2 regions of the Exiguobacterium sp. R-17 genome follow, and region 2 is predicted to be linked to the other one. Evidence: riboswitches for the same ligand, from Rfam matches in the RefSeq annotation. Region 2 holds a riboswitch; the other holds the start of a gene.

Region 1 (16,361 bases), 490 kb from region 2:
ATGGATCAAGGAACAGAGACATGTTTTCTCGTTCGCCGTGTCTTAGATAGTCCTGAACCTCGACTCGGGATCGATCCTGAACTATCGCTTGATCAACAAGAATTACGAGCTGTTCGGTTTCGACCATTAAAGGAGCTTCAAGATGATCCACAGATTTCTCGTTTGCGTCTACTATCGTAACGATATAATCTTTGGATTAAATGAAAATTTAATAACCGTATTTATACTTAAAAATAGTAGTCGGTAACTAAGCTTTTTGATAATCCAAAATCGCTCGATCCAGCGATAGAAAACGAGAACGTTATCAAGGTGTCGACTCTATCCGTTTTACCGAGTGGTCACAAATCGTATACGAATCGATAAGATATGAAAAAACGGATTCTTAGGCGCGGGAATCCGTTTTTTCATGCATTGTTCTTCTTTTGTTTCGCTGCCTCTTCTTCGACACGTTGCAACAAGCCCTGAACAATTTTCTCGTTTTCTCGTTCGCCACCGAGTGACAAGAGACTTTTCCCAACGAAGTTCACTCCTTCATTTTTTCCTGTATAAATCAACAGACAACGAGCGTGTCCAAGTGGTTTGAGCGTAAACGTCATCTCAATCTTGAATATTTTAGCTAACGTGAATCCAATCGTATTTTGTTTAAAGTCCGGCTCATTCGTATAGGCTAAATCGGTCACGATGTAGGTTTCGAGTCGGTTGCCCTGCATGTACGTTTGACGATACGTCGAACCGACGACACCCGGTTTTCGTTCAATCACCTCATGCTGGACGACGTTCGGAATCAGACGTTGCAGCCGCGTGTGATCAAACAAGTGCCATGCTTCCTCAATCGGGATATCGAGCTGTCGTTCTTCTCTCCACGTAATCATAGATCCGCCCCCTTTCTATAGAAATACCCCGTCATCCGGTCTTGTAACGTCCTGTGACAGGGCGGGAGCCGATTCTTATTTTACTGTGCTTGTTTCAAGTGCAGCTCCGAGGAACTTTGCCAGTTCTAGCATGCCGTAGCGTCCTGCAGCAGCTTCGGCATCCGAATTGTAATTTGTATTCGTATTAACGTCATACGTATAGATCGTACCTGACGCATCCTTAATGAACTCGATACCTGCGACCGCAATCTGGTTCGCTTGGAGGAACGCTTCGTACTTTGCAATGATTGGATCATCGAAGCCTTCAACGATTTGGAACTTCATCGGTGTTTGCGGCGCTTCTTCACCAACTGGGCAAAACAAGTCGTCAATCACACACGCATCAGCTGGGCAAAGTTCGAATCCTTCCGACGTATCGACTCGTACCGCATAGACGAATTTTCCACCCACGAACTCACACCGCGTGATGTACGGTTCTGGTGCTTGGATGTACTCTTGAATCAACGTGATGCCATCGACTGGTTCGTCGAATGTCGAACCATCGAGATAAGCTTCAAGTGCTTCAATCGAATGGAATAACTGGACGCCGAGACCTTTCCCGGCACGGTTATGTTTCGTGATGAATGACGAAACACCGATTTCTTTTGCTGCTTGTACGATTTGATCACGTCCGACAGCAGCCGTTGTCTTTGGTACACGAATCCCAGCCTTACGTAACGCTGTGTATTGATTAACTTTGCTGACTTCAAGACGGAGCGCACGCGTTCCGTTAAAGACAGTCCGGTCATGCTCTTCTAACCAAGCGAGGACCCCTTCCGTCAACTCTGGCGCATAACGATGCCCCCGCGTATGCGAAGACGCACTCATACGACTGTAAAAGACACCTTCTGGCGGCAGTTCATCTAACGGTACGATTCCTTCATTCAAGTGCCACTGTTCGTACGGCAACTTGAGTTCTTCGAGACGTTTGATGAGATGATCCGTCCATTCTTGGTTTTCGTGGAGAATATGAATTTTTGTCATGATTGTTGACCTACCTTTCGTTTCGCTTCGACCAGTGGCATTACGTCACGGGCAAAGCGTTCCATTTCTTCAAGTTGTGGTGAGAATTGTAACAAGAGCAACGTGACACCAACGGCTTCGAACGCTAGAATCCGTTCGGCAATCTGTTCTGGTGTTCCGATCAAGTTCGGTCGCAGACCACGGTTCGAGACGGAATAATCATTTCGCTCGACCTGTTGTTCGAGTTGCGATTTACTGATGAAATCTTGATAACCGGCATAACCGGCGCTGTCTTCCTTGACGTCCGTGATGCGTTGCCACTCAAGAAGCGCTTCTTCTTCCGTATCCCGGCAAATGATGTAGGCAGCAAGACCGAAGCTCTCAAGCGGTGCGTGTCCCGTCGCTTCCCGGCGTACTTTCATATCATTGATTTTATGAGCTACTTCTTCAACAGTGCCTCCATGCATGACGTAGGCATCACAATGTTCGACGATCGTCCGTTTTCCGGCTTCACTCTCTCCACCAGCGTAGAGCTTAATCCCCGGACGCTGGACGGGTTTCGGATGGAGTTCTGCCTGTTCGATCGTGTAGTGATTGCCGGAGAAGCTGTACGGTGACGCATCTGCCCATAGTCCTTTCATGACCGTGACGAACTCTTCCGTTCGGGCATAGCGTTCATCGTGTGCAGTAAAAATACCGTTGTATTGTTTTGCTTCTTCTGCCCACCAGGCTGAGACGACATTGAGCGTAAATCGCCCTCCACTCAACTGATCGATGTTTGCCGCCATCTTCGCCGTCGTCGCTGGATTATGGAACCCGGGACGAACCGCTGTCATGATCTCAAGGCGTTCTGTTGTTGCAGCAATCGCCGATGCCGTTGTCCATGCCTCAAGACTCGGTTCCTTGATGCCTTTGATATCGTTCAAGTTCAATTCCGCAATCAACGTCGTCGAGAAGCCGATGCGTTCAGCTGTTTGTGCGACTTGTTTCGCATAATCGAATGTTGCTGGCATCTGTTCATCCTCGACGTTACGTAGCCATCCCCCAAAAATCGGTAACCAAAAACCATACTCCACTCCATCGTCCCCCTTATCATAAAAAAACGCTCTTTTCGAAGTTCGAAAAGAGCGACGGTATCTTGTCCTGTCCGCTCTTATCTTCAGAAGGTATTCCTTCCTGGAAGTAGCACCTTCCGCCATAGCGGGGTTGCTGAAGTGTCTTCGGGCCAGTCCCTCGACTTCTCTAGATAAGATGTGTTGCATTCATCGTACAGAATTCATTGAACTAAAGCAACCATTAAACCGTCTTTTCCTATCGGATTTATTCCAAAGAAAAATCCCGACGTAGTGTCGGGATTCGGAATTAGTATGGTGCGACGAAATCTGATGTCTGCTCTGGCGCCTGCTCCCCACGAATACGATCGTAGAATTTGGCAAGCGTGACACTGAAGTATGGTCCGACCCATAGGACAGCAAGACCAAGCGTAACGATAACAAGCAACGCCCAACCGATAAACGATAAGAAGAGCAAGAATGCTTCCATCTTGTGTCCATCCATGAGTTGCCGTGAGCGTGTAATTGCCTCGAGAATACCGATTGACGGCTCATCCCGAAGGATGTAGTACGTCAACAAGTAAGAGAATGACTTGATGATACCAGGGATGATTAAGAGTAACGTCCAGAGCGCGATAAAGATGAACTGAACAATGGCCAGCCCCACCACTTTCAGGAACATACCATATGGCTCAAACAAATCCGTCACTTTCGTTTCTTCGCCACGAGCAATCGACATGGCAATCCATGTCCAACCGACTCCTACTGGAATCAATAAAATCGACACCAATGATACAACGAGATCTATACTACTAGACGGCTCATCGATATCCGATCCAAATAAATTAGGAACACCCTGAATAATACTAAACAGCAGAAAAGCTAGGACTGCAAATCCCCAACGACCGCTGAGCGATTCCTTCGCTGCTTTTTTTAATTGAGATGACATGAGTAAGGTCCTCCTTGAAAAATAAGTTCTCACCTTACTCTACGGCTTAAAACTTCTAATGTTTCACTCTTTTTTCAATAATTTCCCGTCTCGTTGCTGGTTGAGCCAAGCACGCTCAAGTTGTCGTCCACATGTTAGAACGAACGTTGAACATCGAAGCGCTTCATCGCAAACGAAATGTCATGTTTTTTATCTATGTACGCTGATATATCTCCACAGCCGGATCCCGTTGCTTGTATTTCGCGACGATGACGATCAGGACCGTGATGATCACAAGCAGGAACCAAGAAGACAACTTTCCGAGATCAACGACTTCCCATCCTCTTTCCTGATGTGGATAGACCCACCCTTTAAAGAACGTCACGATATTCTCAGCGATCCAAATAAAGAACGCGATCAGTAAAAAAGACAGGACGAGCGGCATCCGGTAGATCGTCTGCTCGATCGTAAAATGAACCCATGACTTATAGAAGACAAGGACGACGAGGACCATCAATAGCCAGCGTGCATCGAAGATCCAGTGGTGGGTGAAGAAGTTGAGATAGACGAGACTGCCTACGCTGATCGCAAGCCAAGGTGGTGGGAATGCTGTGAAGCGTAAATGAAATCTTCGGAACGCTTGACAGACATAACTTGCGACACTTGCATACATGAATCCTGCATACAAGGGAACACCAGCCACTTTCGTTAGAGCCTGTTCCGGATAACTCCAAGACCCAACGTTCACTTTGAACAGTTCAAGTGCTAGACCAATCACGTGAAAGAGTAAGATCAGTTTGAACTCTTCCAGCGTTTCATAACGCGTGACGAGTAAGACGATTTGGACGAGAAGACACCATAGCAACAGGAGATCGTATCGAGCGACCGGTTCAGCAGGAAGATAACGTGAAAGAGCAAGCGCTGCGAAAATCATGACGGGAAAGACGCAACAGACGGCTTCTATGTATGTAAAACGAATCAGGTGTCGGATCGCTTTCATCCTGTCATCTCCTTTTTTCTTCAGTATACGTTTCTCTTTCGACCTTCCCCTCCTTCTTAAGATGGAAAAAACGGAAAATTTCGTCTTTCTTCTTCTACTTTCCTCATGATACAGTTAACGAATCAATTATTTTTAAGAAATGAGGTGTTAGACATGACGCGTCATCGTGCTTCCTGGTTATTACGCGCTACGTTAAAGTGGGGACTCTTCCTACTCGGTTTATTTTTACTCGCTCTCGGCTCATCGATGATGATCACTGCTGAACTCGGTGTCTCGACGTGGGATGTATTGCATCTCGGTCTCCAAAAGAAAACACCACTGTCCGTCGGAACGATTATTTTGCTCGTTGGTCTATTACTCGTGTTCGTTAAGTACACATTAGACCGCGTCACACCACAAATTGGAACACTCGTCAACGCGATCTTCGTCGGTGTCTTCATGAATCTTGTCCTTAATTCTCATCTCTTACCCTCTTTTGAGTCGATCTGGTTGAATACGATCTGGTTGATTTTCGGCATCTTCATCATCGGCATGGGGGCAGGTCTTTATGTTGCTGTCGGATATGGAGCCGGTCCACGCGATGGGTTGACGCTGACACTTGCAGAGCGATTTGGAACGTCGATTCGTCTGATGCGGACGATCATGGAGGTCACGGCATGCGGCATTGGCTGGTTGCTCGGTGGTCCTGTTTTCTTCGGTACAATCCTCTCGATTTTCTTAATCGGACCATTCCTACAATTTTGGTTGTTCTATTTCCGTCGGATCATTGCAGCGATCGATGCAAAAGGAATTCCAGCGTCTAAACGCCAAATTAGCTAAGTCGCCTGACTCGATATCATTCCGCGTGAATGATATCTCTTTTTATGTTAAAAGCAAATAAGTTGCGTCATCAAATTAAACACGTTATATTCGTTTACATATCAATCTTTGATACGTCAAAGGTTTCTTCGAACGAAGGGAAGGATGTGATGGATTGAGTATCTCCTGCACTGAAAAAGGACGGTTGATCTATGCACTCGTTTCTGTCAATAAGACGATTGCTCAAAAATTCGATCTCTGTACGGATGGTTTTAGTCAGACTCGAATGGATCTACTCGCTCAACTACAAGTCGATCAAACGATTAGCCAAAAAGAGTTACAAAAACGCGTTAATGTGGATCATGCGGCAGTGACCCGTCATCTCAAGCACCTGGAATCGACCGGGATGATTTCTCGAGAGCGTTCAGCTGCTGACAATCGGGTGATTCTTGTTTCTTTAACGGAACAAGGGGCGACGCGTATCGCTCAATTACGCGAACAAAAAGATGAGTTTCTCGAGGATCTACTCGAAGGATTCTCTGCTGAAGAACAACGGACGTTAGCTGAGATGATTCAGCGCATCGAAGCAAACGCTGATGCATTACCTAAACTAAAAGAGGAGTCGATTTAATATGGCAACGCAAACTCAAACAGACTTCATGGAAATCGTTAAAGGACGTCGCTCGATTCGTAACTACGACACGAACGTAAAAATTTCAAAAGAAGAAATGACACAAATCCTTGAAGAAGCAACACTTGCACCTTCTTCTGTCAATATGCAACCATGGCGCTTCCTCGTCATCGATAGCGAAGAAGGAAAAGCAACACTTGCACCACTCGCAAAATTCAACCAAGTCCAAGTCGAGACATCTTCTGCTGTCATCGCTGTCTTCGGTGACATGAAGGCAGTCGATCAACTCGAAAACATCTACGACACAGCTGTTGCGAAAGGGCTCATGCCACAAGAAGTACGCGATCGCCAAGTACCTGCGATCCAAGGCATGTACAGCAGTATCTCAGCAAACGATTTGAAAGATAGCATTTTGATCGACTCAGGTCTCGTTTCGATGCAATTGATGCTCGTCGCTCGTGCGCACGGATATGATACGAACCCAATCGGCGGTTACGAAAAAGATCAAATCGCAGAAGCATTCGGTCTTGAAAAAGAGCGTTACCTCCCAGTCATGTTGCTTTCAATCGGTAAAGCAGTAGATGCAGGATACCCATCGGTTCGCCTACCGATCAACGACATCGCAGACTGGAAATAAGTTTTTCACACCACAAAAAAGAAAAAACATACACAAGGGAGATTGAATAATTATGACTACTCAAACAACAACGGACTTCATGGAAATCGTTAAAGGACGTCGCTCGATTCGTAACTACGACACGAACGTAAAAATTTCAAAAGAAGAAATGACACAAATCCTTGAAGAAGCAACACTTGCACCTTCTTCTGTCAATATGCAACCATGGCGTTTTCTCGTTATCGATAGCGAAGAAGGAAAAGCAACACTTGCACCACTCGCGAAATTCAACCAAGTCCAAGTCGAGACATCTTCTGCTGTCATCGCTGTCTTCGGTGACATGAACGCGGTCGATAGCATCGAGACAATCTACGATATGGCTGTTGAAAAAGGTCTCATGCCACAAGAAGTACGCGATCGCCAAGTACCAGCTATCAAAGGTTTCTACCGTCCAGAAGACGTTGAAACATTACGTGACAGCATCTTGATCGACTCAGGTCTCGTTTCGATGCAATTGATGCTCGTCGCTCGTGCGCACGGTTACGACACAAACCCAATCGGCGGTTACGAAAAAGATCAAATCGCGGAAGCATTCGGTCTTGAAAAAGAGCGTTACCTCCCAGTCATGTTGCTTTCAATCGGTAAAGCAGTAGATGCAGGATACCCATCGGTTCGTCTACCAATCGCTGACATCGCAGAATGGAAATAAGCGATCTCACTCAGTCCGGATTCCTTTTATAGGAATCCGGCTTTTTTGTATACTCAGAGAAAAGGAGGCGTCTGTAATGTATGATGTGACGATTATCGGAGCCGGTGTAGCGGGAATCTTCCTTGCTCATCAGCTCGTTGAAGATGGGCAATGCGTCTTACTGCTCGATGCCGGAAAACCAATCCGCAAGCGAACAGTAGAAGATGCGTATCTTGGATTTGCAGGGCTTGGAAAATCAGAAGGAAAATTCAATTATGCGATGGGATTCGGCGGAGAACTCGTCTCAAAAATCGGTGAAGAGACGACACGACGACTGTTCCAAGAAGTCGATAATCTTTTATGTACATACGGTGCCGATATGATCGAGACCTACTCGACGCATTCACCTGCTGTCGCAATTCGCGCCCGTCGTGCTGGTCTCCATACGGTCGAGACGACCGTCCGTCATTTAGGCACAGCACGGACAGTTGGCGTCTTCACGGCGTTTGAGGATGCTTTATTGCCACGACTCGATGCTCGTTTCGAAACGACGATCGAACAGATCACGAAGTCGGAGGCGTTTACGATTAAAACAGCGGACGAAACCTTCGTAAGTCGACGGATCGTGTTCGCGACAGGTCGTTCCGGTGCAGACTTTACGTTGCAACAGTTAGCGACGCTTGGTGTCATCCCACAGCGGACCCGACTTGATCTCGGAGTGCGGGTCGAGACGGATGAGGCACTATTTCGAACATTACTACAGGAGACGTTCGAGACAAAGCTCGGTTACGACTCACCTTATGGTAAAGCCGTCACCTATTGCATGAATCCATGCGGACGGATCATCCGCAAATATCAAGAAGGACTCGTCATGCCGGACGGTCAAAACGTCCATGAGACGGCAGATGGATCAACGAATTTGAACTTTACACTGTTTCTCCCGCGTTATTTTTCGACGTTAGCACAAGCCAATGCATACGCCACACGCGTTATCGGAGGAATCAATCAAGGACAGGATCGCATCGTTGTCCAGCGCCTCAGTGACTTTCGAAAATCGCGAGCGACAACAACGGATCAATTGCTTCATAACGGAATCATCCCTTCGCTAGCTGCTTCCCCTGGAGATTTACACGCGGAAGTACCTGTGGAAGACCTCCTCGTCTTAGAAGGTTTTTTAAAACGCCTCGAGCGACTCCTTGAGACGGAACTTCCAGCAGATACGTTACTTTATGGACTAGATGGTAAGTTTTACGCACCGATGCTTGAGACGTCAGAAACATTTGAGACGACATGCTCCGGCGTCTATGCGATCGGTGATTGCTCTGGTGCAACGCACTCTCTTGCCCAAGCAGCCGCTAGCGGACTTCATCTCGGACATGCTTTGACGCAAACAAGCCGGTTCCTCTTCGCCTAAGCGGAGATGGACCGGCTTGTTTTACTTCTTGAATGCTTCATATACCTTCAATTGTTTCCCTTTGACTTTCGTCGTCTTCATCACTCGTAAGACAAGCGGACCTTTGCCGTTCAGGATATCGACATACGTCAACGTATCCTGAATCGAGATGATCCCGATATCGTCTGCTGTGACGCCTTCAATCTTCGCGATCGTTCCAACGAAGTCGACGGCACGAAGTTTCTTTTTCTTTCCGCCGTTAAAGAACAACTTCATGATGTCGGCATCGAGCTGTTCCGTTTTCGACGAACGCGTATCTGCCGTCGCCATTTTCTCTTCGAACGCATCCGCTGTCCGCATCAAGTCCTTTTCCGTCGGTGCTTGGCGGCGTGTCAGCTTTCCGTGATATTGCTCGATTTCCTTCAGGCGACGTTCGTCTGCTGGTGTGACGAGACTGATTGCTTGTCCAGTTGCTCCTGCACGACCCGTCCGACCGGTCCGGTGAACGTAGCTTTCTCGTTCGACAGGGAGATCATACTGGATGACATGCGTGATGTTCTCAATATCGATACCGCGTGCTGCGACGTCTGTTGCAACGAGAATCCGGAATTTACCGGCACGGAACGCCTTCATCGCATCGAGTCGATCGTCTTGTTCCATTCCTCCGTGAATCGCTTCAACCGGATAGTCATGTGCACGGAGACCATTCGCAACGAAATCGACATGTTCTTTCGTCCGACAGAAAATTATACAGCGATCCGGGTTTTCAGCGACGAGGACATCTTTTAGAATCGCGAATTTCGTCTTATCCGTCACCGGAATATAACTATGCGTAATCGTTGAGACGACGGTTTCACCCGCTTCGATTCGTTTCGGTGCATCCATGTAACGATTGCTCAACTGTGCGATATCTTCCGGGAAGGTCGCAGAGAATAAGAGTGTCATCCGATCTTTTGGTAACTCGGACAAGATGGCGTCGACTTGATCGAGGAAGCCCATATTCAGCATTTCATCGGCTTCATCCAAGACGACGTAACGGATTTTCTCAAGCGATAGCGTGCCCCGCTCGATATGATCGCGTACACGTCCCGGTGTACCGACGACGACGTGTGTCTTTTGTTTGAGTTCCGTGACTTGTCCACGGAACGGTTGCTTGCCGAAGACGGCCGTCGCTTTGATCCGCTTATAGCGTCCGATGTTCATGATGTCTTCTTTGACCTGCAAGGCAAGCTCACGTGTTGGCGTCAAGACTAAGACTTGTGGTTTGTTTTCTTCCCACTCGACGAGTTCACAAAGAGGGATTGCGAAGGAAGCCGTCTTCCCACTTCCTGTGCGTGATTTGACGATGACGTCTTTTCCGGATAATACGACGGGAATGACCGATTGCTGGACTTCGGTTGGTGCCGTGTATCCGATTTGCTCGATCGAGTCGAGAATCGGTGTGCTTAAGTTAAAATCATTGAATCGTATACGTGTCATAGGATGTCCTCATTTCTTATCGTAAAAAAAGCTTCCCACCGAAACGATGAGAAGCCCAACGAATTATTTGGATGCTACTTTATCTTTTTTGATTTGCTTACTACGTAATTGACCACACGCAGCATCGATATCTGTTCCGTGCTCAAGACGAACACCACAGTTCAAGCCGTTCTTCTTCAATGTATCGTAGAACGTCGTGATATCTTCAGACGTACTGCGTTGATATTGACCGTGCTCATCGACTGGGTTGTACGGAATCAAGTTGACATACGTCAGGTGACGTTTGTCTTCAAACAATTTCGCGAGTTCGACCGCGTGTTCTTTTTGGTCGTTGACGCCACGAAGCAAGATATACTCGATCGTGATTTTACGGTTCGTTGTTTGAACGTAATAATCGATTGCTGGCATCAATTTCTCAAGCGGAATCGCCCGGTTGATTTTCATGATTTGCGTACGCAATTCATTGTTTGGCGCGTGAAGCGAGATAGCTAAGTTGACTTGGAGTTTTAAGTCAGCGAACTTGTAGATCTTGTCTGCCAAACCACTTGTTGAAACCGTGATGTGACGCGCACCGATTGCAAGACCATTGTGGTCCTTGATGACGTTCAAGAAATCGACCATGTTGTCGAAGTTATCGAACGGTTCACCGATACCCATGACGACGACGTGGCTGACACGTTCTTCGTTTCCGACTGCATCGAGGTGATGTTGAACGTTCATGATCTGCTCAACGATTTCGCCTGCTGACAAGTCGCGGCTCTTCTTGATGAGACCACTTGCACAGAAGCTACAGCCGATGTTACAGCCAACCTGTGTCGTAACACAGACAGAAAGACCGTATTTATGACGCATCAAAACCGTTTCGATCAAGTTGCCATCATATAATTTGAAGAGGAACTTGATTGTTCCGTCTGCTGATTCTTGCTTGACCGCTTCTGTCATCGAGTCAATCGTAAAACTCTGATCTAACAACTCAAGGCAATCCTTGTTGACATTCGTCATTTCCGCGAAAGTCGTGACACGTTTACGGTAGAGCCAATCCCATACTTGTTTGGCACGGAATGGTTTGTGCCCTTGATTCGATAACCATTCTGTCATCTGCTCAAGCGTTAATCCATAAATGGATGGTTTATTCATTTCAAAAGACCTCATTTCTTTTTCCAGAACTACAACATTCCTTTATCTTAGTAAAAATCAGCGCGTGACGCAACGTTCAAATCCTAAATGTTCAGTTTCTGTAAATTTTTTTCGTCACTTTCGATCAAATCGACAGACTTCGACGCCCGAATTGAACGAATGCTCCAGTCAAGAAAATGAGACATAGGACGAATAGGATGACCGAGTGGAGCAGAAAATGATTCGTTCCTTCTAGTAATTGCGTCGTATTGAATAAGGAGAAGACGGATAGATAACGGAGCCACTCTGTCTTGTCACTCAGTTCAGACAGAATCGTCAAGACGATCGATAGGACGAGTACACTACCAGCAAGCGAAAAAGCACGTCGTTCTTCATCGAATAACGTCGCAATGAATAACGTAAATGTACCAATTGCAAAGAGTAACAATAGCGCATTGAGTTGAATTCGCCATAATACCACAGTATCGATCGTAATCCCGCTCATCCACCAATCCGCTACCATCAATACGAGACCGTTCAGCGTGACGAGAAGAAGACTAGCGAGTCCGATGACGCTTGCAACTGCTAACGTATAGTCATTTCGTGTGATCGGTGCCGCTAGGTAGACGATCAATTCTCCATTGTCGATTGGTCGCGCGACGAGTCGTGCTGCTAGCGAGAGTAAAAATAGACTCGCGATGACTTGGAAGATCAATCCGTAATAATTCCCACCGAGCAGATCAAGCACATTATTGAATCCTGTCACCTTATCGTATTGGAATGCTTTTAAGACTTCCGGGGGTAATGCTTGAAGCTTTGCTTCTAATAAACCTGCCTTCATCATCGATGGATAAAGCAACGCAAGCATCAATAAATAAAGACTCGTTCCAATCGCATAAGCAAGAACAGGCTTTCTGACTTGCTTGAATAAAGAGCGGATTAGCAACATCACGATGGTTCCTCCTCGCCGTAATAATGCAAAAAGACCTGTTCTAGATCATCCGCCGATTGTCGGATCAATCGCACATCATACTGCGTTAAATAAACAATCACCTGGTTTAAGGTCAACGTCTCATCCGTTTGAAAACTGACTTCTGTCCGCTTTGGTTCAACGCCGACTTGCATCGCGAATTGCGCCGCTTCCGTTTCGCTTTGAAAAACGATCGTGTACACCTTTCGACTCGATCGAATCAACGCATGAATATCGGATTCGACGATGATGCGGCCCGCTTTGATTAAAGCGGCTCGATCACACGACTTTTCCATCTCTGGAAAGTGATGCGAACTCATCAAGATCGCTTTTCCCGCTTGTTTCTCCTGTTCAATCCACTCTAAAAAACGCTCTTGCATCAAGGGATCAAGTCCACTTGTCGGCTCATCGAGTAGGTAGACCGGCGCATCCTTCATGAAACAACCGACAAGTGCCAGTTTTTGTTTCATCCCTTTTGACATCTTTCGGATTTTTGTCTTCGTCTCAAAGGGAAACCGTTTCAACAACAATTGCCGCCGTGCCGGATCGCTGCCGTGTAATCGCTGCATCAAATCCAGCATGTCTGCTCCTGTCATGTCTCCAGGCAGACTAATTTCACCCGGTAAATAACCGACTAACTGCTTTACTTCTTTACTTTGATTCCAGCAATCAAAACCGCCGACGGTTGCTTTTCCATCGTCCGCAGCCAGTAGTCCTATTAAATGCCGGAGGGTCGTTGATTTTCCGGATCCATTTGGTCCGATAAAACCGAATATCATACCCGGCTCAACCGTAAAACTGACATCGAATATCCCGCGTCCCGGCGCAAATTCCTTCGTCACATGCTCCAAACGGATCATCATCCGACCTCCTCATCCTTTATTTCGCTCATCACTGTATTCATACCCGTTTTGAAGCAGTTTGTTCGGATCAAAACGATAGATGACGAATCGCTCGTCGTGATTTTTGTCATAAAGATCCTGCAATCGAATCTCATCAACTTGATCAAATACGGTATGGCGCTCTAGATATTCCCGGTATTCATCAGTTGGGTAATACAAAATGAGATCAACTGAACGCGAGGAGCGCTCGACTGAACCTAGGATGTGATCGACTATTTTCATGAAAATTTGCGAAGAGAATGGATTGAAAAAATAAAACTTGTTTGCCTCATCCGGAATGACATACTGCTCGGCATACGCCTGTTCAAATCGTAAACCTCCGGAACGCCGCTTCCGTCGACTTTGGTAGTTCCCCATATTCCGGATCGCGTCTTCGTAAAATTGTCCGTTCATCTCGATTCCGATGACGGAGCAGTTAAAACGGTCGTGTAAGTAAAAGTTCAAGCGCCCTTTCCCACATCCGAAGTCAATGACAGTATCCTGTTTTTGAAACAAATACGTTTCGCACAGTTCGTCTAATGCTGCATAGGGCGTTGGTTCATATCGATTGTAGTGACTAAACACACTATAAAGATGTTGCATCTCAATGGTCTCAATTCGTAGTCGTTGATCGTATTCCTGTTCATTCATCGTTTGTTCCTTCTTTCCGGCATTCTTGCCTTCATCGTACTATACTAAAGAAGTACATTATTCGTTTTTTGAAAGGGGATTTCATAATGATCGTCGTTACGAACCGTATTAAAGTCAAAAAAGGCATGGCTGCTGCCCTCGCTCCTCGTTTTACACGTCCAAGTGGACTTGATACGATGGATGGATTCATCCGCGTCGAGGTCTTGTTGACACAAAACATCGAAGAACATGATGAGATGAACGTCAACATGTACTGGGAAGATATGAAGAGTTTCCAAGCATGGCGGGAAAGTGACGATTTCAAAGCGTCCCATAGTCGACCGGCGAATAGTGAAGCGGGAGAATCGCCAATGCTCGGTAGCGAGATTCTGACGTACGAAGTCGCTTCGGTCAAAGAACGCGCGCAATAAACTAAAAAGGACTCGTCTTGAGTCCTTTTTGTGTGCCCATATCAAAATAGTGAAAGGGTGTATTTGTCTCAAATGGTATTATTTGTTATTATAGTGCCAATACAGAGAGAAGAGGACTTTTCATGAATTCGTTAACTATATTTGAACAAGTCATTCGTAGCTTACCTGACGATCGTACGTTACGACGTGATGAATTATGGACGGATGATTTTTTATTGCAACAGGAGAATAATCTAACCGTCTATTATTCTCCGATCGGTGAATATATCAATACTGGGGCTAAAGTCGTCATCGTCGGGATCACACCTGGCTTTGAACAGATGCGAATCGCCTTTGAGGAAGCGACGGATGCGCTCCATCATGGTGCTTCGCTAGAAGAGACGGCACGGCTCGTCAAATATACAGCCAGTTTTGCTGGAACGATGCGACGTAATCTCGTCCAGATGTTAGATGCACTTGAGCTTCCAGCATTGCTTGGAATCGAGACGACGGCTAGCTTATTTCATCAACATCAGGAATTATTACATCCGACGTCACTGTTAAAGCAACCCGTCTTCTATCGGGAAAAAAATTATTCGGGGCATCAACCGAAGATCAGTCGCAGTCCTTTATTGAGACATTATGCGGAGGAACACTTCGTCGCTGAAATCAATCAGCTACGAAAACCGACACTGTTGATTCCACTTGGTCGTGTCGTCGAAGCACAAGTCCGTAGTTTGATTCATGATGGACGAATCGAACAGCATCAGCTTCTTTCAGGCTTCCCTCATCCATCTGGTGCGAATGGTCATCGGAAAAAACAGTTTGAAGAGAATCAACCGTACTTAATGAAACAGCTCATTCAGCATTTTGCGGAGTAGCTCATTCTTTTTTTGAAAAATGACGCCATCCTCATACGGATAGCGTCATTTCAATTTAAACCATTAATAAACACACATCATTCGCGAATGCTACTGGATCCTCGAGTGGGAGTCCTTCGACAAGCAATGCTTGTTGATACATCAGTTTTGTATAGCGCTCAAATTTCGAACGGTCGTTTTGATAAGCTGATTCAAGAGATTTAAACACTAGGTGTGACGGGTTCAACTCGAGAATCTTGACCGCTGCTACCCCTTCATTATTCGGCATCGCTTTCAAGATTTTCTCCATCTCAATTGAGACGGCGCCGTCTGTCGCAAAGCAGACAGGATGCGATTTTAGACGCGTCGATGCTTTGACTTCCTTGACCTGTCCACTTAAGATCTCCTGCATCGCTTGGAACATCTCTACTTGTGCCTCTGTCGTCTCTGCTTCTTCTGCTTCGATTCCTAAGTCACTGCTCGTAACTGATTTGAATGTTTTCTCGTCATACGTCATCAGCATCTGAATCGCGAACTCATCGATCTCTTCCGTGAAGTACAAGATGTCATATCCTTTATCACGGACGAGCTCGGATTGCGGTAATTTATCCAAACGATTTGTGCTCTCACCAGCGGCGTAGTAGATATGCGCTTGGTCTTCCGGCATCGCTGCGACGTATTCTGCGAGCGTGATCAACTTCTTCTCCTTCGCTGAGTAGAAGAGGATGAGGTCCTGTACCTGTTCTTTATGCATGCCGTAATCATTGTACATACCAAACTTCAGCTGACGTCCGAACGCTTGATAGAACGTTTCGTACTTCGCGCGATCTTCGCGCAAAAGTGCTTCGAGTTGCGTTTTAATTTTACTTTGGATATTTTTCGCGATCAGTTTCAATTGACGATCGTGTTGCAACAACTCACGCGAGATGTTAAGCGATAAGTCCTCCGAGTCGACCATTCCTTTGACGAAACTGAAGTGATCCGGCAACAAATCACTGCATTTTTCCATGATCAAGACACCATTCGCGTAAAGCT
Region 2 (16,361 bases):
AACGCCTCCGGAATTGTGCCGACTGTTGGTGTACCGTCTAAGCGCGGCATTCCGGCACTGATTGAACCACCACCAGTATACGTCATCGCGGCACCTTCGACGATGAACATCGTCGCAAGCGTCGCAAACAAATCCGGAATCTTAAACCAGACGATAAGTAAGATGTTCAACAAGGCGACACTTAAAGACAGAAGGAGTGCTAGACCAATCGAGACACCGAGTGGCAGACTGTACCAGACGAAGAATGAGACGACGAAGGAGCTTGCAAGTGTTGCAGTTGATCCTACGGATAAGTCAAATCCATTAATCGTCAATGAAACCGTCAAACCAATCGCGATGATCGTCACGATGGAGATACTTCGTAAAATATTAATCAAATTCGTCCCTTGTAGGAATGTTGGAGCCGTCGTCGCAAAAAACAGGACGAGGGCAAGGATCGCGAGGACGATCCCCCAGTCGTTCAAGAATCCAAGGACCGGACGTAAACCTTTCCCCCGATTCGTTTGTTTTGATACTACCTCATTCATCGTTGCCCTCCTCCTGTCGCATACCACAACAAGGTTTCTTCTGATGTATCCGCCGTCTTCGTTTCATGGACAATCCGTCCATCGAACATGACGTAGATTCGGTCCGTGACGGTCAAAAGTTCATCCCATTCACTCGTCGCGTAAAGGATCCCTTTTTGTTGTTGCGCGAGTTCGTCAATCAGACGATAGATATCTTGTTTAGCTCCGACATCGACACCTTTCGTCGGTTCATCTAAGACGAGGACAGAAACATCGGTCAGTAACCATTTTCCGATGGCGACTTTTTGTTGATTCCCACCGGATAGTTGACCTACTTCCTGTTTCACGTCTGCCACTTTGATGCCCAGCTCCTTGACCCATTTCGATGCCTGTTCGACTTCTTTACGACGATCCATCAGTCCCCAGCGGTTGACAAAATCATGAGCTGCCGCTGCTGTCAGGTTTTCTGCGACAGAATCGGCAACAAGAATTCCTTCTTTTCGCCGTTCTTCCGGAACGAGACCGATTCCCGCTTGAATCGCAGCTTGTGGGTCGCGAAGGCGATGGGCTTTTCCACCTATACGAACCTCCCCTTCCTGAAACGGGCGATCACCGAACAATGCTTTGCATAATTCCGTTTTACCGGCACCGACAAGACCCGCGATACCAATGACTTCCCCTGCTTGAACCGTCAAGGAGATGTCGCGGACGTCCGCATTCGTGGCACTCTCGACCGTCAGTACGTTCGTCGCATTGATCCGTGACGTTTTCGCGACAGACGTAAGCTTACGCCCGAGCATCTGCTCAACGACAGCTTCCTTCGTGATGTCTGTCAAAAGATGTCGCGAGATGAGTTGACCGTCGCGCATGACCGAGATGGAGTCGCAAATGTCATACAATTCTTGTAGGCGGTGGGAAATGAAAATGATCCCAAGTCCCCGTTCCGCTAAACGACGCACGACTGAAAAGAGATGGCTTGTTTCCGCCTGACTGAGAGGTGCCGTCGGTTCATCCAAAATTAAAAAACGACGTTCCTGAACGAGGGCGCGTGCAATCAATACGAGTTGCTTTTCAGCAAGACGTAATTCTTCGACACGTGTCTTGACGGAAATATCCGCCTGTAATGTCGCTAACGCTTCTTTCGCACGCTGTATGTAACGGCGTTGGGATACCAAACCCGTCATTGTTCCGTCCGTCAACAGATCGAGACAGATATTCTCAGCAACCGTCAAATACGGGACAAGCGCCACATCAACCTCTTGTTGGACGAGATCGATCCCGATTCGTTTTGCATCACGCGGAGATTGAATTGACAGTTCTTTCCCGTCAAGACGGATGATTCCTTCATCCGCTGTTTCCGCTCCGGATAAGACTTTCATCAGCGTCGACTTACCGGCACCATTCGCACCGACAAGCGCATGAATTTCACCAGACTTCACCTCAAAGGAGACTTGCTTGAGTGCCTGGACTCCCGGAAACGCAAGTGAAATCCCGGTCATTTCCAGGTGATGATTGATAGACGTCATTGTTTTTTATGGACGTCACGCAACCGGTCCATCCACGGCTCATTGAATTTATCCGACGTACTCCAATCTTTGATGATCGTATCGAGATTATACATCGTTGTGTCCTGCTTCAATGCCTTCTGCTCAACGAGTTTCGCATCGAGATCAAAGCTATCTGGTGTCTTCTCTCCGGCGATTTTCTTAGCCAGTAGTCGCATGTCCGTTTGTCCAATCAGGAATGGATCCACCGCACTCGTCGAAACCCAGTTGCTGCCTTTCTCACGCATCAGGTTGATGTCCTGATTTGAGACATCGATCGAGATCAATGGGATTTCTTGACGTTTATTATCCTTGAGCGATTTGTAAGCGCCTTTTGCGACTTCGTCCCATGCTCCCCAAACGGCATCAACGCTTCCTTTCGGGTATTTCGCGAGAATGGCATTCATCTTTGTCGCGATATCCCCTTGGACATCTTGGAAGTTCGTCGGTCCAACCGTCTCAAGCGTTTTGATTTTGCCGTCTGCTTCGTACGTCTTATAGATTTCCTGACGACGATCGAGCGGGGCAAAACCTGGTCCGAACCAGAGTTTGATGACACGGACCGGCTTTTTGTCCGTCACCTTCGTCACTTCATCGAGTGATAGCTTCGCAAGTTGATGATCGTTTTGGAACGTTTCCGTCACGTCTTGTAGAGATGCCCCTTTTTTCTTCGTGACCGTATCGAACGTCACGACCTTCAGTCCTTTATCGACTGCTGGTTTGATCATGTCATAGGCATAGTCTTCCTTACCGTGCGAAATGATGAGCCCATCATAATCTTGCTGAATCGCCTGCGCGACCAGTTCCTTGAACTTGACATCGTTACCTTCCGAAATGAACGTGCTGACTTTAAAGCCGAGCGCTTCTCCTTCACTTCGTGCGCCATCAAGGAATTGCTTCGTATGGTCGTCCGATGCGAGGTTACGGATGACGGCGATCTTGACGTCCGATTGAACTCCTTTTGGTACATCCTTGACGACTTTCGTCGTCGCTTCTCCATTCGCACAAGCCGCTAGTAATAAGGCCGGTGCTAGGACGGCGTAAGCTAATTTTTTCATGAATTGTCTCCTTATCCGAGGGGTTGAAGCCCCATTAATTTTTCAATCGTTTCTTCATTCGGTTGCGTGATAATACCAAGTTCGGTGATGATGCCCGTGATCAATGTGTGTGGTGTGACATCAAAAGCTGGGTTGAAGACAGCAACTCCTTCTGGTGCTGTCGCAACACCTTGGACAGTCGTCACTTCCTGCGGATCACGTTCTTCAATTTCGATCGCGTCTCCGGAAACAAGTGAGAAATCAAACGTCGAGAGCGGTGCTGCGACGTAAAACGGGATACCGAAAGCTTGAGCGAGTAATGCTAGTTGGAACGTTCCGATCTTATTCGCCGTATCTCCGTTGCGTGTAATCCGGTCCGCCCCGACGATGATTGCATCGATCTGTTTTTCTTTCAGCGTATGGGCGACCATGTTATCTGTAATTAGCGTGACATCGATGCCGGCACGTTGTAGCTCCCATGTCGTCAGTCGTGCTCCCTGCAGTAATGGTCGCGTCTCACTCGCAAAAACAGATAATTCAATGCCGCGTTCTTTTGCGATATAGAATGGCGCAAGTGCTGTTCCATAAGCAGCGGTCGCAATCGATCCAGCATTACAGATCGTTAGGATCCGGTTACCTGACTGGAACAATTCAAGTGCATGAATCCCGATTTGACGTGACGTCTGCGCATCCTGATCGTATAAGGCAATCGTCCGCTGCTCTAGCCGTTCGCGGATCTCTTCTACCGACGTCCCGTCTTGAATGATTGGATTCAATTGATCAAGGACATTTCGTAAGTTAACAGCCGTCGGTCGTGTCGCGAGTAACGTCGCTGATGTCTCAAGCAAGGCTTGCTTATAGATCGACAGTTCTGCTTCAAACCGGTACGCCTCTTGAACGAGTACGAATCCGCCAAATAAACTGATCGCAGGCGCCCCTCGGACGCGCAGTTGTTTAATCGCTTCGACCGCTTGTGCAAGATCGGTAATGACTTCATAGTGTTCTTCCTGCGGTAGACGTGTCTGATCGAGAATCGTCAAGACACGATCTTCATAACGAATACTTTGAACGAATGTACTCATCGGCTAAGTTCCTCCGTTACGTCGAAGTTTCGTAAATCATCAAATGTCCGGCATTCGGTCCGACGTTTGATTAACGCCGATCCTAAACGTAAAGCATGTTGTTTTCGTTCTAGTCGTTCTGTCATAGAACTAATCGTTTCTAAATCAGCGACTGGTGCGAGTCCGATCGTCCGACGAATCAGTTCGCAACCGGCAAAGCCAAGGGCATCCTGCAAGATCGTGCTCAGTACATCGTCGACGAGTCCCGATGTCCGGAATGGTTCGACGGCTTCGCGTTCCCATAAGGCGCGGAACGTCGAAGCGAACGTCAGCCAGAACGTATCGATGTCGCGAATCCGGGCATCACGAAGTGCTGAATAATCCGGGTATGCTGCAAAGAATAAGTGGGCGATGAACTGTCCGACATCAAATCCGAATGGACCATAAAAGGCGAATTCTGGATCGATGACTTTCGTTTCCGTTGCCGAAGCAAAGATGCTTCCTGTATGTAGATCGCCGTGTAGCAACGCATCTCCTTTCGTGATGAAAAGCGCTTCGAGTTTTGCGACTTCGCGTTTCAACTCATCGTCCGCCCATAGACGTGCCACCTCTTCTTCAAGCCCGGCTTCAATCTCGTTCGTCTCCGCGTCATGGAACGGATCCGTGAAGATTAATTTTTCCGTGATGTCGCACAAGTCCGGATTGTAGTACGTTCGGGCGACACGTTTTTTTTCAACCGGACCAAGCGCAAAGTCCGATGTATGGAATAAAGTCCGAGCGAGATAAGAACCAATATGTTCCGCAAGCAACGGATACTGTTCACCTGCGAGTAAACCGCTTCGAACGATTGTCAGATGTGAAAGATCTTCCATGACCGTATACGCCTCGTCGTGACTAGCATGAAAAACACGCGGTACGAACGGCACGGCATGCCGGGCGAATTCACGGAGTGCGGATTGCTCGATCCACGCCCGCTCGAGTGATAGTGGCCAGCTTTCACCGACGACTTTCGCGTACGGAAGTGCTTGTTTTAGAATCAATCGATGTTCACCTTCTCGAATTCGAAAGACAAGATTGAGATTGCCGTCGCCAATCTCTTCTGCTTCGACGGCTCCGTCGCCGATCAGTCCTAGTGAGCGGACCCGTTCGATCGCGTCCTGTTCTGTAAATGCTTTGTATGTCATCTCAGTTCCCCCTGTGTGATACACGAAAAAGCGCCTCTTTTCGTCATCGAAAAGAGGCGCAGGAAAGTCACTGCGTCCTCTTATCTCTCAGACGAAACGTCTGTTGGATGTAGCACCGTGCCAAGTGGTCGGTTGCTGCGGCGTCATCGGGCCAATTCCCTCTGCCAACTCGCGATAAGAGTCGTATGTAGTTGTCGTGTGTGATATTGATTTGAATCTTACGCAATCCTCTTCCCTGCTGTCAAATCGAAATCAAGCAGAAACGGATATCGTTTTTGCTCCATATATAGAAAGAGTATTTTCAAAAAAATAAATTTTCTAAAAATAGTTTGACAAGTCGTGACTCTCATGTAAAAATTGCAATTAGATTTCACAATTTCATCCAATTCTTATCAAGAGCAGACGGAGGGACAAGCCCTACGATGTCGCAGCAACCGACCTTTTGGCACGGTGCTAATTCTTGCAGCTACTAAGCTGACAGATAAGAGTCCACGTTCGAATCATTCATGGTCTCTTGTCGCTGACAAGAGACCATTTTTTTATTGAAGGAGGAAAGACATGGCTTACATCACAGCTACTTATCAATTGACCGCCCGCGATCGACTGGAGCAACGCGCCGAACAACTCGCGCTTGGTCTGACGGTTGGTTCCTGGACGGAGCTGAATCATCTTGAGCAACAACAACTCGCCTCATTCAAAGGAGAAGTCGTACATACGGAAGAACGCGACGGTAAAGGCTATATCACGATTCGTTACCCGGAACACAATGTATCGCGCGACTTTTCTGCGATCTTGACGACCGTCTTCGGGAAACTCTCACTCGACGGTGAAATCAAATTAACAGAACTGCTACTACCCGATACATTCACGTCGGATTTTCCAGGTGCGAAGTTCGGGATCGAAGGAGTTCGTTCCTTGATTGGTGTCGAAGATCGTCCACTGTTAATGAGCATCTTCAAAGGGGTCATCGGACGCGATTTATCGTTCCTTCGTGATCAACTCGAAGGACAACTTGCTGGTGGGATCGATCTCGTCAAGGACGATGAGATCTTATATGACAATCCGTTGACACCGACGATTGATCGGGCACGGATCGGACGTGAGGTTATCGATGCTCATTTCCACCGGACCGGTAAACGTGCGTTGTATGCGATCACACTTAGTGGTCCCGTCTTTACGCTCAAGGATCAAGCCAAACGATTGATTGACGCTGGAGCAACTGCTTTCTTGTTGAATACCTTCACATACGGACTCGACGTCTTACGTGAATTGGCAAGTGATCCGGAGATCAACGTTCCCATTTTCAATCATCCGGCTTACAGCGGTGCATTGATTGCTAGCCCGAACCACGGTGTTGCAGCGCCTGTCTTACTTGGCACATTACCGCGCGTTGCTGGTGCAGACTTAACACTATTCCCGTCACCTTACGGCAATGTCGCTCTTCCGAAGGACGTCGCCCGCGGCATCGCGGTCGAAGCGACTCGCTTCGGTCAGACGAAAGCGATTTTCCCTGTCCCTTCAGCCGGTATTCACCCAGGACTCGTTGCTCAACTCGTACGCGACTTCGGGATCGATTCCGTCATCAACGCTGGTGGTGGCGTACATGGTCATCCGCAAGGTGCTGCGGCTGGTGTTATCGCTTTTCGTCAAGCACTTGATGCGGCACTCGCAAATGAATCCCTATCGAATGCTGCGTCACGACATGAAGAATTACGAGTCGCGCTCGACGCTTGGGGGATCAAGTCATGACCTTACGAATTCTTTGTGACTTCGACGGTACCGTGACGATGCAGGATAACATCATTGCACTCATGGAGGTATTTGCGCCAGTGAATGACTTCGAACCGTTGAAACGTGGCGTGCTCGACCGGACGTTGTCGATCCAAAGTGGTGTCGGGCAGATGTTCGCGCTTCTGCCGTCCGACGGTAAAGCGGACTATCTTGATTTCTTGATGGAGCGCGCTGTCATTCGCGAAGGATTTTCGGAGTTGCTTCAGTACAGTCGTCGTCAAGGAATCCATTTTTCGATTGTTAGCGGTGGAATGGACTTTTTCGTCGAACCGATCTTAGCACCGTTCCTCGAGCAAGAGCAGATTTACTGTAACATTGCCGATTTCAGTGGTCCATTTGTCCACATCGATTGGCCACACGCCTGCGATGCCCATTGCACGAATGGATGCGGCTGTTGTAAAACATCCGTTGCCCGTACATTATGCAAAGACGATGACGTCATCATCGTCATCGGTGACTCAGTGACGGACTTCGAACTCGCAAAACAAGCGGATCGTGTCTATGCCCGTGATTATCTGATCACGTTGTGTGAAGAAAATGATATCGCCTATACACCTTTTGAGACGTTCCACGATATCGTTCATGATTTAGCACGATCGGAGGTGACGATATGACATTCATGCGACGGTATGAAGAACTACGCGCCATCAAACAAGAACTTGCAGCGCGCGATTGGTTCCCTGGTACGAGTGGTAACCTCGCCATTCGGACGTCCGGTATTCCGATTGAATTTCTTGTGACGGCAAGTGGGAAAGATAAGCGGCAAACGACTCCTGACGACTTCGTTCATGTCGATGCGACCGGTCAATTGATCGGCGAGCAATCCGGGCGCCCTTCTGCTGAGACATTGCTCCATGTCGAAGTGTTCAACCGAACGAACGCCGGATGTTCCCTGCATGTCCATACGATTGCGAACAATGTGATTTCGGAGTTATATGGCGATCAGGGAAGTATCACCTTCTCCGGTCAAGAAATCATCAAGGCACTCGGTCACTGGGAAGAAGATGCGACGGTCACGGTGCCGATCATTCTGAATCACGCGGACATCCCGACACTCGCTGCTGCTTTTGCGCCATATGTCACAGCGGACAGCGGTGCCGTCCTGATTCGCAATCACGGAATCACGGTCTGGGCACCGACCGCCTTTGAAGCAAAGAAACACCTCGAAGCCTTCGAGTTTTTATTCAACTATACGTTGACGTTGCAATCATGCCGTCAATCTATCTATTAAAAGGAGGAATCATCTCATGGCAACAGTCTTATTCCAAGAAACAAACACACGGTATACGGATCAAACGGAAGTCGCTGACTTCCTCGCATCGCGCGGCGTTCTTTACGAACAATGGGACGTCTCAAAACTACCAGCACCTCTCGTCGAGAACTTCACACTGACGGATGCCGACAAACAAACGATTCTCGATACGTTCGCTCCAGAAATCAAAGACGTATCAGAACGTCGTGGATATCAGACAGCTGATATCATTTCACTTTCGGATACGACACCGAACCTTGACGAGTTGCTCGTCAACTTCCAGAAAGAACATCATCACACGGATGATGAAGTCCGTTTCATCGTAAGCGGTCACGGCGTCTTCGCGATCAAAGACGAAGAAGTCGGCTACTATAACATCGAACTCAATCCTGGTGATTTGATTTCTGTTCCTGTCAATACACGCCACTACTTTACGCTCCAAGAGGATCGGAAAGTCGTCGCTGTTCGAATTTTCGTCACGACGGATGGCTGGGTTCCAATTTACGAGAACGAGACATCCACGGTCTCTTAAGAACGACAAAAGCGTTGATTTCTTCTATATAAGGAGAATCGGCGCTTTTTCTTATCTCACAAACATATCACTACATCGACACGTAACAGATATAATGAGGGAAAAGCGATTGGGGAGTGAGCAACATGCATATTCGTCCTGTAACGGAACATGATTTACCCGCCGTTCTATCCATTTATAATGAAGGCATCGAAGACCGAATCGCAACGCTTGAGACGGATCGAAAAGATTTATCGTTCATGACCCAGTGGTATGCAGAGCGTACGCATCGCTACGCTGGATATGTCGCAGAAGATGAGACAGGTGTCCTCGGCTTCATTTCTCTTGATCCGTATAACCCGCGTCCTGTCTATGCGACAGTTGGTGAGATTTCCGTCTACATTACTCGAACACATCGCGGACAAGGGATCGGGACACAGTTGTTAGAAACTGCCGAACAACATGCGCGCGATCATCAGATGCATAAGCTGATTCTCTTTACCTTCCCGTTCAATAAAATCGGACAAAAGCTCTACATCCGTTCCGGATTCCGGATTGTTGGGACATTTAAGGAACAAGGTCGCTTGAACGGCGAATACGTCGACGTCATGGCGATGGAGAAACGCTTACGATAGGATTCATTGAATGCCAGACGGGGAATAATCAATCCGAGTCATTGAGAGAGGATGAACCTAATGGATATTCAACAAATTCGTAATGCGACGCTTGTCGTCACGTATGCCAATCAAGTTTTACTGATTGATCCGTTTCTCGGCGAAAAAGGCAGTTTACCTCCTTTCGGTCAAACGCCGAATGCCGTCGCCAATCCACTCGTCGACTTACCGGTCGATGTTAAGACACTGCTCGATCCTGACGCTGTCTTCGTCACGCATCTGCACGCGGATCATTTCGATGATGCTGCAAAACAATTTCTACCCAAGCATTTGCCATTCTATGCGCAGCAAGAAGAAGACGCACGGCAAATCCGAGAAGCCGGCTTCACGAACGTCTCTTCCTTCGATTCCGGTGTGACGATCGGTGATATCCAGGTCCATCGAACAGGTGGACAGCATGGTGTCGGTGAAATCGGTGAACGAATGGGACATGTCTCCGGACTCGTCCTCACGCATCCGGACGAACCGACGCTTTATATCGCAGGTGATACGATCTGGTGTGACGAGGTCGCGCATGCGATTGAACAACATACACCAGATATCATCGTCGTCAACAGTGGGGCTGCCCAGTTCCTGACGGGAGAACCGATCACGATGTCGCAGCGTGATCTCCTTGCCGTACACGAAGCAGCAGCGGAAGCAACGATCATCGTCTCGCACCTCGAGTCCGTCAATCACTGTCTCCTGCGGCGCGACATGATTGCTGACTTTTTAGCTGCTTTCCACCTCTCTGCCCATTTCCTCATTCCGGAAGATGGCGAAACGATGTCATTTTAAGAACAAATCAAAAGTCTCTTTTCGAAATTCATCGAAAAGAGACTTTTTTCATGGAATGACCAATCCTAATAATCGAGCGAAGGCGACTGCTTGTTCTTCCGTAATGACTGCGCCCGGTAAAAATCGCGGATCGATTGTGATACCAGAGAGTTCCGTCTGCCGGAGATCAAGACCTTTTAATGGTGTTTCAATCCATTGGCTATCAGTAAGCCGGACCGCTTCGAGTTTCCAATGGGTCGGTTTCACTTCGAAGAACTGTGCTTCTTTCATCGTCGTTTCACTCCAATGCTGATGACGGACAGTACTACGAATGAACTGGGCATAGTCTGCGAGTCCTTCTTCGATCGTCAGATGATCAAGCGTACAATCTTCAAACTGAACACCCGTCATCCGGCATCCGACGAAAGACACGCGGTGAAAACGGGTTTCTTGGAAGTGACATCCTGTTAAGTCACATTGCTCGAAACGAATATCTTCGAACGAACCGCGGTCAAAGGTGAGGTTCGCGAACGAGACATTTTGAAAACATACTTGATAGGCATCGATACGCTCCGTCAGTTCGACAGGCATCGACTCCTTTTCATAACGTGCTCCTTTCAGATATGGATCGTCGATTTCGACTTGATCGAACGTCTCTGCTTGAAGCGTTTTCGGTAATTCTGGTAAACGGATAACGATCTCTTTCATAGAAATTCCCCCTTTTTCTCTCCTTTAGTGTATCAAACTCCTTTTGCATAAGGGTCAATCGTTCGAATTCCCTCTTTTTTCAACAGTTTTTTATTTTGAGACACTTTGAGACCATGCTATAGTCAAAGAAAATCAAAACAAGAACATATGTTCTTTTATGTAAAGGAGTGATTCAAATGTTTCCTTCCGTCGTTTTACCACAGAATAAACGTATTTTTTGTGTTGACAGTGTTTCCTTCTACGCCAGCTGTGAATGCCAGTATCGCAATCTCCCTCCCTTAACGACACGTCTTGCGGTCGTCTCCGATTTAAAACGAAGCGGATCCGTCATTCTCGCCGCTACTCCCGCCTTAAAAGCGCTTGGAATCAAGACAGCCGGTCGACTGTACGAAATCGAGCAATTACCCTACGCCATTCGTCGTACGATTCAACTCGTCGAACCGCGCATGCTCGCTTATATGAAAACGTCGATTCGTGTTTTAGATGTCCTGCATCAATTTGCCCCACCTGAAGCGATTCGTGTCTATTCGATTGACGAAAGTTTCATTGACATGACTGGAACCGATCGCCTGTTTGGTTCCGATCTGCAAGCTGCCAAAAAGATTCAAGAAGCGATTCTGAAGCAGACCGGCATTCACGTCCGCATCGGGATTGGTCCAAATAACGTCATCGCGAAACTGACGCTTGACTTAATCGGGAAAAAAGAAGGCATCGCACAATGTGGATACGCTGATGTCGCACGACGTCTCCATGATTTTCCGATTCGGAAGATGTGGGGAGTCGGACACCGCATGGAACAACATCTGCAGATGATGGGGATTGAAACGATTGGTGACCTTGCCATGCGCCCAGTCGAAGAGTTACATGAACGCTTCGGTGTCATCGGCGCCGAACTATGGCACCACGCTTGGGGTCTTGACGCGTCACCGACACTGCTTGCCCCTCGCCATTTGTTCGAGAAAGCCCCTCAACGGACGATTGGACACGGTGTGACCTTGATGCAGGACTATTATCAATTTGAACGTATCCGGAATGTGCTCAACGAACTCGTGCAGGATGTTGCGGCACGTTGCCGCTTTTCGAATCAAGTTGGTTGGACTGTTCATATCGGTGTCCGCTATTCTCGAAACGTCGTCCGAAGTGGCTTCTCGCGTCAAGTCCGGTTGCCTTATCCGACATCCGATGAGCGAATCATTCTGCGTCATGTCTTACAATTATTCGAACCGAATTGGCTTGACGGGGAACCCGTTCGTTTTTTATCTGTCGCAGTGGGACATCTAACTGCCGATCAAGGCACCTTACAGTTATCCTTGTTCGAGGATAATACGCGACTCTGGAAGCGGCGGCGGTTATTAAAAGCAATGGACATCGTTAACCTCCGCTACGGGAAAGGAACGATTCGTCTCGCTGTCTCGTTTCTCGATACGAGCGTCGCCAAACGGCGGCTTCGTTTCGTTGGCGGTCATCCAGGAGGTGATCTTCATGACAGCGTATCGTGATCGAGGGAATTTAAAGTGGATCCCTTTTCTCATGCCGGAGCACTTGCAATTGCTCCGGGAGTATTATGTCCAAATGCATCAGCTCGACTTGCCTGAAATCGATGAACAACTGCAAGAATCGTGGCACTTTCTACTTCAAGAGGCTTTAATAGAAGGAAACGAACTCGAAATCACGTATTATAAGGAAAGTAGCTACGTGACGGTCGTCGGTTTTGTTGAACGGCTAGAGCCTGAACGTTCTGTTCTCTTTCTGCGTGGTCGTGTTGCAGTAGAAATCTCCTTCACACGAATCGTTCGGATCGAAAACGGGTAAGCTTTCATACAGATAGCCGCTTCAAATCGTGCCCGGAAAGAAGGAATAGTCATGTTGGATTGGTTCACTTCCCTCCCCGTCGTCGTGCAAGCATTACTTGCCGGTATGATGACTTGGGGATTAACCGCACTTGGTGCGGCACTCGTTTTCGTCTTTACAACGATTGAAAAACGCGTCATGAACATGATGCTTGGTTTTGCAGCCGGTGTCATGATCGCCGCTTCATTCTGGTCTTTGCTCGCCCCAGCGATCGAATTCACGGAGCAGGACGGTGGCATCGCGTGGATTCCTGCTGCAATTGGATTCCTTGCGGGTGGATTTTTCGTCCGTCTCCTTGACTTCGTCACACCGCATTTGCACTTATCCGCACCACTTGAAACAGCTGAAGGTCCTTCAACAGGACTTAAGAAAACGACGTTGCTGTTTCTTGCGATCACGTTGCATAACATTCCGGAAGGTCTTGCGATCGGTGTCGCTTTTGGTGCCGCTGCCTTGAATATGGACGGAGCGACCGTCGCCGGGGCTTTGACACTCGCACTCGGGATTGGCATTCAAAACATGCCCGAAGGTGCTGCGTTATCGATTCCGTTACGCGGTGAAGGGATGTCGCGCCGGCGTGCCTTTCATTACGGTCAATTGTCAGCAATCGTTGAACCGATTGCCGCGATGGTCGGTGCGGCGGCTGTCTTCTTCGTTCAACCACTTCTACCATATGCGTTATCGTTTGCTGCTGGTGCGATGATTTTCGTCGTCGTCGAAGAATTGATTCCGGAATCACAAGCAGAGAACGGATCCGATTTAGCGACACTTGGTCTAATGGTCGGTTTCACGGTCATGATGATTCTCGATGTCGCTTTAGGTTGAGCTCAAAAGCAACGAGCAGTGGATTGAATCCTCCACTGCTCGTTTATCTATTCCCATTCAAATCATTATTCAATTTGAAGTTGTCCTGACCTTGTGTGATAAGCGGAGGATTTTATTCAAGATGCCGTCCTACACACAAACTTCGTCTTGAAGTTTGCGTTGCTGTCCTAAGTATTTCGTCTCTCTTGCTTTCTATGATCGAAGTGCGTCTTCACGGATCAGATTGGTCACGTTCCCTCAGACCTGCGCCCGATATTCCGATTGGTTCTATCTCACAAGAATAAAACATGATATGTTTTTACATAGCACATCATTATAGAAGGAGATTACCATGCATATCATTGAACTCTTGAAAGCTCTTTTACTCGGTTTCGTCGAAGGAATGACGGAATTCGCACCTGTCTCTTCAACAGGTCATATGATCATCGTTGATGACATGTGGTTACAAACAACCGAATTTCTCGGTAAATACTCAGCGAACACCTTTAAGGTCGTCATCCAGCTCGGATCAATCCTTGCGGTCATCGTCGTCTTTTGGAAACGTCTCTTCAGTTTGATTGGTCTGTATAAAATTGAAGGAGAACACGATGCGACAGGTACACACAAGTTAAAACTACGTCACGTTTTGATCGGTCTATTACCTGCTGCTATTCTCGGATTGTTATTCGAAGACTTCATCGATGAGAACCTCTTCTCGATTGAAACAGTCATCATCGGTCTTGCGGTCGGTGCCCTCTTGATGATTGCAGCCGACAAACTCGGACCAAAGGAACCGAAAACGACATCGCTTGATCAGATTACATATCGCCAAGCAGCATTCGTCGGTCTGTTCCAATGTATTTCCCTTTGGCCTGGCTTCTCCCGTTCTGGTTCAACGATTTCAGGAGGGGTCTTCCTCGGCATGAATCACCGGACGGCAGCTGACTTCACGTTCATCATGGCCGTACCGATCATGTTCGGTGCCAGTTTCCTCTCACTCGTTAAGAACTGGGATAACATTCATGCGAGTGATTTCGGTTTCTATGCCGTCGGATTTATCGCATCGTTCGTGTTTGCCCTCTTATCGATTCGTTTCTTCTTGAAGCTGATCAACAAGATCAAACTCGTCCCGTTCGCGATCTACCGTCTTGTCTTAGCAGCTGTTCTTGCTGTCATCGTCTACATGTAAATTCTAACCGTTAGCTATTTTAGCTGACGGTTTTTTATTTTTTTTGAAACTAATTCATTCGGTTAAGGGTATATAGGGATGAGACATACTTAAAGGAGTGAACGCCATATGGCACGCAGAAGTCGGAGTCGATCAAAACTCCCATTAATCATCGGAGTCGTTGTCGTCGTCGTGATTGCGTTTTTAGCAATCGGCCAATACAACAGCCTCGTCAATGTAGAAGAAGATGTATCGAATAAATGGTCGCAAGTCGATAACCAGATCAAGCGTCGTGCGGATTTAATTCCGAACCTCGTCGAAACGGTCAAAGGTGTCGCGGGTCAAGAAGAAAAAGTATACGGCAAAGTCGCTGAAGCTCAAGCTGGTCTTGCGCGCGCCGCGTCAACCGAACAACGGATTGAAGCCGATCAACAAGTCACGTCTTCGCTTCGTGGATTGATTGCTTTGCAAACCACTTATCCGGAACTAAAATCAAGCGAACGATTCCAATCATTGATGGATACGCTGGAAGGAACAGAAAATCGTCTCGGGATCGCCCGCAAGGATTACAACGATGCCGTGACGCTTTATAACAAAAAACGTCGGAGCTTCCCAACAGCACTCTATGCCTCTGCATTCGGATTTGAGAAAAAGCCGTATTACGAAATTTCAGACAGCGACCGAGAAAATCCGACTGTCGACTTTAACAGTGATTCGAAATGATTCGGCGGTGGACGCGACTTCTGTTGAGCGCGTTCCTCGTCTTCTTCCTCTTCTTTCCGACGGCTAGTGCCGTTTCAGAACGAACGGGAGCAGCCTTTTTCATTCAAGATGATGCTCAGTTGCTCACACCGTCGGAAGAAGCCGAACTCGCGCAACTCGGTCAGGAACTCGAACAGTACACGACGGCGCAAGTCGTGCTGAAGACGGTTCCCGATCTAAAAGGACAGGACTTAAGTTCTTACGCCAATGAAACATTCCGGCGACAAGGAATCGGTCAAAAAGGAAAAGACAATGGTGTACTCGTCGTCGTCGCTCCGAACGAAAAGAATCGCCAATTTCGGATCGAGGTCGGTTATAAACTCGAAGGGGTTCTGACCGATATCACGGCCGGTCGTATCCTCGATCAATACGCGGTTCCTTATAAAGAGAATGGTCAGTATGGAAAAGCAGCAAGCGAAACATACAAAGCTGTCGTCAGTGTCATTTCAAAAGATCAGTCGCTTGAGTCGCAAGACCCTCCGAAATCTCAAAATGATGGTGGGCTTCCGCTGTGGACGAAGATTCTGATCGGTGCCGGATTACTGATCTTATTGTTCCTCGATATGAAGTTCACTGGCGGTATGTTCTTCTTTGCAATTTTGAACATTTTTTCCGCAATCATGCGCGGTGGCGGTGGTGGAAACGGCGGTAGTCGTGGTGGTGGCGGAAGTTCCGGCGGCGGTGGTGCCGAACGTTAGAAAAGGAGTCGGTTTTCATGAGGATTATCTTAGGCTATTACATCCTCCTGACAC

What was found. A riboswitch is a leader RNA that binds a small molecule or an ion and turns the genes downstream of it on or off. The one in region 2 is predicted to bind S-adenosylmethionine.
Positions count from the first base shown of each region.
Region 1: another riboswitch for S-adenosylmethionine. It lies ahead of ACN9MT_RS15285 (LLM class flavin-dependent oxidoreductase); the one in region 2 lies ahead of ACN9MT_RS02300 (2,3-diketo-5-methylthiopentyl-1-phosphate enolase).

Region 1 covers NZ_CP184372.1:2,914,538-2,930,898, forward strand. The annotation lists gene ACN9MT_RS15270 (NUDIX domain-containing protein) at 1-180, shown strand, start outside; gene ACN9MT_RS15275 (hypothetical protein) at 405-872, opposite strand; gene ACN9MT_RS15280 (ATP-grasp domain-containing protein) at 948-1,895, opposite strand; gene ACN9MT_RS15285 (LLM class flavin-dependent oxidoreductase) at 1,892-2,950, opposite strand; SAM riboswitch class I at 3,025-3,127, opposite strand; gene ACN9MT_RS15290 (DUF975 family protein) at 3,237-3,875, opposite strand; gene ACN9MT_RS15295 (DUF817 domain-containing protein) at 4,069-4,854, opposite strand; gene ACN9MT_RS15300 (YczE/YyaS/YitT family protein) at 5,008-5,673, shown strand; gene ACN9MT_RS15305 (MarR family winged helix-turn-helix transcriptional regulator) at 5,828-6,283, shown strand; gene ACN9MT_RS15310 (nitroreductase family protein) at 6,285-6,920, shown strand; gene ACN9MT_RS15315 (nitroreductase family protein) at 6,973-7,608, shown strand; gene ACN9MT_RS15320 (NAD(FAD)-utilizing dehydrogenase) at 7,685-9,001, shown strand; gene ACN9MT_RS15325 (DEAD/DEAH box helicase) at 9,023-10,459, opposite strand; gene rlmN (23S rRNA (adenine(2503)-C(2))-methyltransferase RlmN) at 10,523-11,596, opposite strand; gene ACN9MT_RS15335 (ABC transporter permease subunit) at 11,721-12,524, opposite strand; gene ACN9MT_RS15340 (ABC transporter ATP-binding protein) at 12,524-13,405, opposite strand; gene ACN9MT_RS15345 (methyltransferase) at 13,418-14,077, opposite strand; gene ACN9MT_RS15350 (heme oxygenase) at 14,164-14,487, shown strand; gene ACN9MT_RS15355 (uracil-DNA glycosylase family protein) at 14,610-15,347, shown strand; gene htpG (molecular chaperone HtpG) at 15,403-16,361, opposite strand, start outside.
Region 2 covers NZ_CP184372.1:409,034-425,394, reverse strand. The annotation lists gene ACN9MT_RS02325 (ABC transporter permease) at 1-527, opposite strand, end outside; gene ACN9MT_RS02320 (sugar ABC transporter ATP-binding protein) at 524-2,032, opposite strand; gene ACN9MT_RS02315 (sugar ABC transporter substrate-binding protein) at 2,029-3,108, opposite strand; gene mtnA (S-methyl-5-thioribose-1-phosphate isomerase) at 3,120-4,169, opposite strand; gene mtnK (S-methyl-5-thioribose kinase) at 4,166-5,332, opposite strand; SAM riboswitch class I at 5,410-5,513, opposite strand; SAM riboswitch class I at 5,719-5,820, shown strand; gene ACN9MT_RS02300 (2,3-diketo-5-methylthiopentyl-1-phosphate enolase) at 5,891-7,081, shown strand; gene ACN9MT_RS02295 (2-hydroxy-3-keto-5-methylthiopentenyl-1-phosphate phosphatase) at 7,078-7,737, shown strand; gene ACN9MT_RS02290 (methylthioribulose 1-phosphate dehydratase) at 7,734-8,354, shown strand; gene ACN9MT_RS02285 (1,2-dihydroxy-3-keto-5-methylthiopentene dioxygenase) at 8,371-8,907, shown strand; gene ACN9MT_RS02280 (arsinothricin resistance N-acetyltransferase ArsN1 family A) at 9,033-9,521, shown strand; gene ACN9MT_RS02275 (MBL fold metallo-hydrolase) at 9,582-10,337, shown strand; gene ACN9MT_RS02270 (pentapeptide repeat-containing protein) at 10,386-11,024, opposite strand; gene ACN9MT_RS02265 (DNA polymerase thumb domain-containing protein) at 11,201-12,523, shown strand; gene ACN9MT_RS02260 (YolD-like family protein) at 12,507-12,836, shown strand; gene ACN9MT_RS02255 (ZIP family metal transporter) at 12,888-13,700, shown strand; gene ACN9MT_RS02250 (undecaprenyl-diphosphate phosphatase) at 14,032-14,868, shown strand; gene ACN9MT_RS02245 (LemA family protein) at 14,977-15,570, shown strand; gene ACN9MT_RS02240 (TPM domain-containing protein) at 15,567-16,307, shown strand; gene ACN9MT_RS02235 (DUF1294 domain-containing protein) at 16,325-16,361, shown strand, end outside.